2 regions of the Streptomyces sp. NPDC044003 genome follow, and region 2 is predicted to be linked to the other one. Evidence: riboswitches for the same ligand, from Rfam matches in the RefSeq annotation. Region 2 holds a riboswitch; the other holds the start of a gene.
What was found. A riboswitch is a leader RNA that binds a small molecule or an ion and turns the genes downstream of it on or off. The one in region 2 is predicted to bind cobalamin.
Positions count from the first base shown of each region.

Region 1 (2,194 bases), on a different contig from region 2:
CCTGCCGGACCAGCCAGCGGCAGATGCCGGCCGTGACGACGCTCTTGCCCGCGTCGGACGTGGTCCCGGCGACGAGCAGCCCCCCACCCCTCATGCGTTCCTCCGCTTCAGCGCGCTCGCGATCATGCGGCCGCCGACGCAGGCGGCCAGGGTCAGTCCGGTGATCCGGCGGGAGAGCCGGACCGCGCGGTCGATGTCGGCGACCTCGACGGGCCGCCCCTCCTCGTTGAGGACGGGCCGGTGCTCGACCCGCCCGGCGTACGAGAGGGTGCCCCCGAGCCGTACGCCGAGGGCGCCCGCGAAGGAGGCCTCGACCGGTCCCGCGTTGGGGCTCGGGTGCTTCGCGGCGTCCGCCCGCCAGGCTCGTACGGCGCCGCGCGGGTTCCCGCCGGCGACGGTCGCGAGCACGGCGGTCAGCCGGGCGCCGGGCCGGCCGGCCACGTCGTCGAGGCGGGCCGAGGCCCAGCCGAAGCGGCGGTACCGGGGCGACTTGTGGCCGACCATCGCGTCGAGGGTGTTCACCGCGCGGAAGCCGACCAGGCCCGGCACGCCCGCGACCGCTCCCCAGAAGAGGGCGCCCACGACCGCGTCGGAGGTGTTCTCGGCGACGGACTCGACGACCGCGCGGGCCATCGCGGGACCGTCGAGGGACTGCGGGTCGCGCCCGCACAGGTGAGGCAGCCGTTCCCGGGCGACCTCCAGGTCCCCCGCGGCGAGGGCGCCGCCGATCGCGCGGGCCTCGCGTCCCAGGGTCGTACCGCCGACGACGGCCCAGACCGAGGCGGCGGTGAGGGCGACGGAGGCGGCGCGGCTGCCCCGTACCGTACGGGCGGCGAGGGCGCTGGCCGCGACGGTGGCGCCGGCGCAGACGGCGGTGTGCAGGGCGCCCCAGCCGCGGTGGTCGTGCCAGAGGGCCTTCTCGACCCTGCCCGCGGCCCGGCCGAAGGCGGCGACGGGGTGTCCGCGGCGGGGATCGCCGACGAGCAGGTCGACGGCGAGTCCGGCCGCCGCGCCGTACGCGAAGACACCGGTGGCTCTGGAGAAGGTGGGGCTGCGGCCGGGCATGGCGATGTGTCCTCACTCAGGGTCCGCGCCCTGGATCGACGTGACCGGCGGCGAGAGTTCCTGACTCCCGGACCCCTCGGATCCGGTCACAGTGGCGGGACCGCGCCGGAATCGCACCGGACTTCCTCTACTGCCGCCGTAATGGCCTCGGCAGTCCACCACGGCCCGAGAACAGCCGTCAACTCACCCTTGACCTGCACCGCGTCACTGTGCGAAGCACCACAAACACGGCAGCGGAAACAAGCGGCCGGGCGGCCCGCACCCGAAGGTGCGGACCGCCCGGCCGGTCATGCTCGATACGTCAGGCGACGATCAGGTAGATGCCGTACGCCACGGCCGCCATGCACAGGGCGAAGCAGGCGTAGGCGCCGGTGCGGGCCAGGGCGGCGGAGCCTCCCTGGGCGGCGGCCTGCTCCTGCTTGGAGAGGCCGATGACACCGAGGGTGAAGAGGCCCACGAGGGCGACGGTCGCCACGAGGCTGACTCCGAAGACGGAGCCGAGGGCTGCCCAGTCGATCTTCATGCTTGGTTCCAGTTCCTTAGACCGCGGCGGTGGCCGGGGGAGCGGCCGGGTCCGTGGGGACCGGCGCGGGGATGGTGGTCTTCAGGTCCTCGTCCGCGACGGCGGCGACGGTACCGGCCGGCGGCGGGGTGACGGCCGCGATCGCGGTGGTCACGACGCCCTCGGGCTCGGCGTCGGTGTCGACCTCGTTGACGTTGGTGTGGTCGACCGGCTGGCGGCGGGAGACGAGCCAGATGCCGAGGCAGGAGGCGGCGAGGAAGGCCGCGACGACGTAGACGCCCCAGTTGCCCTGACGGGCGACGTACTCGGCACCGGCGGCGACCAGGCCGGCGGCCGGCAGGGTCAGGCCCCAGGCGACGAACATCCGGGTGGCGGTCGACCAGCGGACGACACCGCCCTTGCGGCCCAGACCCGCACCCATGACGGCGCCGGAGACGGAGTGCGTGGTGGAGAGGGAGAAGCCCAGGTGGGAGGAGGCCAGGATGACGGTGGCCGCGCTGGTCTGGGCGGCGAAGCCCTGCTGCGGCTGGAGGTCGGTGAGGCCCTTGCCCATGGTGCGGATGATGCGCCAGCCGCCGAGGGCCGTGCCGAGCGCGATCGCCGTAC
Region 1 covers NZ_JBWKFA010000015.1:87,719-89,912, forward strand. The annotation lists gene AC07AW_RS37340 (cobyric acid synthase) at 1-94, opposite strand, end outside; gene AC07AW_RS37345 (cobalamin biosynthesis protein) at 91-1,065, opposite strand; cobalamin riboswitch at 1,101-1,240, opposite strand; gene AC07AW_RS37350 (hypothetical protein) at 1,367-1,588, opposite strand; gene AC07AW_RS37355 (inorganic phosphate transporter) at 1,605-2,194, opposite strand, start outside.
Region 1: another riboswitch for cobalamin. It lies ahead of AC07AW_RS37345 (cobalamin biosynthesis protein); the one in region 2 lies ahead of AC07AW_RS02440 (ribonucleoside-diphosphate reductase subunit alpha).

Region 2 (2,194 bases):
TCACGGCGGCGACGGAGGCGTCGAGGGTCTTCAGGAACGGCACGATGCCGTTGGAGTGCCCGTTGGTGCCGCGGATCAGCGAACCGCGGGCGCGGATGCGGGAGTACGAGAGACCGATGCCGCCCGCGTGCTTCGAGAGGCGCGCGACCTGGTGGTAGCGGTCGTAGATGGAGTCCAGCTCGTCCTGCGGGGAGTCCAGGAGGTAGCAGGAGGACATCTGCGGGTGGCGGGTGCCGGAGTTGAAGAGCGTGGGGGAGGACGGGAGGTAGTCCAGGCGGCTCATCAGGCCGTACAGCGCCGTCACTTCGTCGAGGGCGCGGACCGATGCGTCCTCGGCGAGGCCGGCGGCGACGCGCAGCATGAAGTGCTGCGGGGTCTCGACGACCTTGCGGGTGATCGGGTGGCGCAGCAGGTAGCGCGAGTAGAGGGTGCGCAGACCGAAGTAGCCGAAGCGGTCGTCGCCGGCCGGGTCGATCGTGGCGTCGAGGCGGTCCGCGTGGAGGGCGACGAACTCGGCGGTGCGGTCGGCGATGAGGCCCTCGCGGTGACCGACGGCGACGGAGGCCGAGAAGGTCACGGCGCCCTGGCCGGCCGCCTCGTCGGCGATGGTGATGGTGAGGAGCCGGGCGGCGAGCCGGGAGTAAGCGGGGTCCTCGGCGATCAGGCCGGCGGCCGCCTCGGTGGCCAGCTCGCGCAGCTCCGCCTCGTCCGACGTGGCGCTGCGGCCGCGGAGGGCGGCGGCGGCGACCTTGCCGGGGTCGGTGTCCGGGAGGTCGGCGGTGAGATCGGTCAGGGTCCGCAGGAGTACGGTCCCGGGGCCGTCGGTCTCGATCGCTGCGGCCGGATCGGCGGGCGCGATGGTCACGTGGGGGCTCTCCCTCGCTCGGCTCGGGGCCTCGGGCGGGAAGGCGGGCAGGCGGGCACCCGTACGCGTGGGCGCGCCGCGTCCACCGGCCCACTCCGCGAGGCCCGGACGTCTGTGACACCCGGAACGGACGGACCGGGCGCGCTGCCGGCAGGTCCTCGGACTCACCGCGTACGAAACCGCACGAAGCACACCGTTGCGGGACAGTTCCGGATTCGCGCCGGATTCCCCTGCGTCGACAGCGAGGATGAGCATACATGTGGGGGGCGCCGCTCGCGGCACCCCCCACATGTTGTGTCGGTCCCGGCGCTACAGCTCCAGGGCGTACGTCCGCAGCAAGTGGTCCGGGATCGGTTCCCAGTCCCGCTGGGGGGTGCGGACGAAGCCGAGACGCTCGTAGATCCGGTGCGCCGAGACCATCAGATCGGCCGTGGAGAGCACGAGGCGCGCGCACCCGGGAAGGGCCCGTGCGCGGTCCACGCAGGCGCGTACGAGGGCTTCTCCGACGCCCCTGCCGCGGGCCGCCGGCGCGACGACGAGCATGCGGAATTCGGCCTCGCCGGGGACGGCGATGTCCGCCCAGGTGGTGCCGCCCTCCGCGAAGGTCACCCCGCCGATGATCCCGCCGTCCGCGTCGACGGCGACCAGGACCTCGCTCTCGCGCGCCCGCCGGGCCGTGTCGCGGAGCACCGCCAGATAGAAGTCGTCCTCGCCGTGCAGCAGCAGCCCGTCATTCAGATAGGTGAACCCGGTGAGGTCACCGAGCTCCTCGTACTCCTCGGGCCGTACTGCCCTGATCGTGAAGTCCATGTGCCTCAGTCTGCCTCCGCCGCACGCGAAGGGGCCCGGAGTTTTCCGGGCCCCTCTGTCACGCGTCCGTGGGTCAGTGCGCTTCGGCCCCGACCTTCGGGAGGTCGCGGACACCGGCGTCGCCCGCGTCCGCCGTGTAGTCCTCCGGCGAGGTCTCGTCGACGCCCTCGGGGGCCTTGACGGCCTTGAGGACGAAGGTCAGGACGACCGTGACGACGACGTTGAGCACGAAGGCGGTGAGGCCGATGTAGCCGATCTCGCCGATGCCCGGGATCTCGGCGGCCGAACCGCCGAAGTGCTTCTGGGTCGGGCTGGCGACGCCGTACGCGGCGGCCGTGCCGTACACCATGCCGACGGCCCAGCCGGCGAGCAGCGCCCAGCGGTGGAACCAGCGGGTGAAGAGACCGCCGACGAGCGCCGGGAAGGTCTGCAGGATCCAGATGCCGCCGAGCAGCTGGAAGTTGATCGCGACCGTCTTGTCCATGGTGAGGACGAAGACCAGCGCGCCGACCTTCACCA
Region 2 covers NZ_JBWKFA010000001.1:533,668-535,861, reverse strand. The annotation lists gene AC07AW_RS02440 (ribonucleoside-diphosphate reductase subunit alpha) at 1-865, opposite strand, end outside; cobalamin riboswitch at 998-1,120, opposite strand; gene AC07AW_RS02435 (GNAT family N-acetyltransferase) at 1,175-1,675, opposite strand; gene mctP (monocarboxylate uptake permease MctP) at 1,749-2,194, opposite strand, start outside.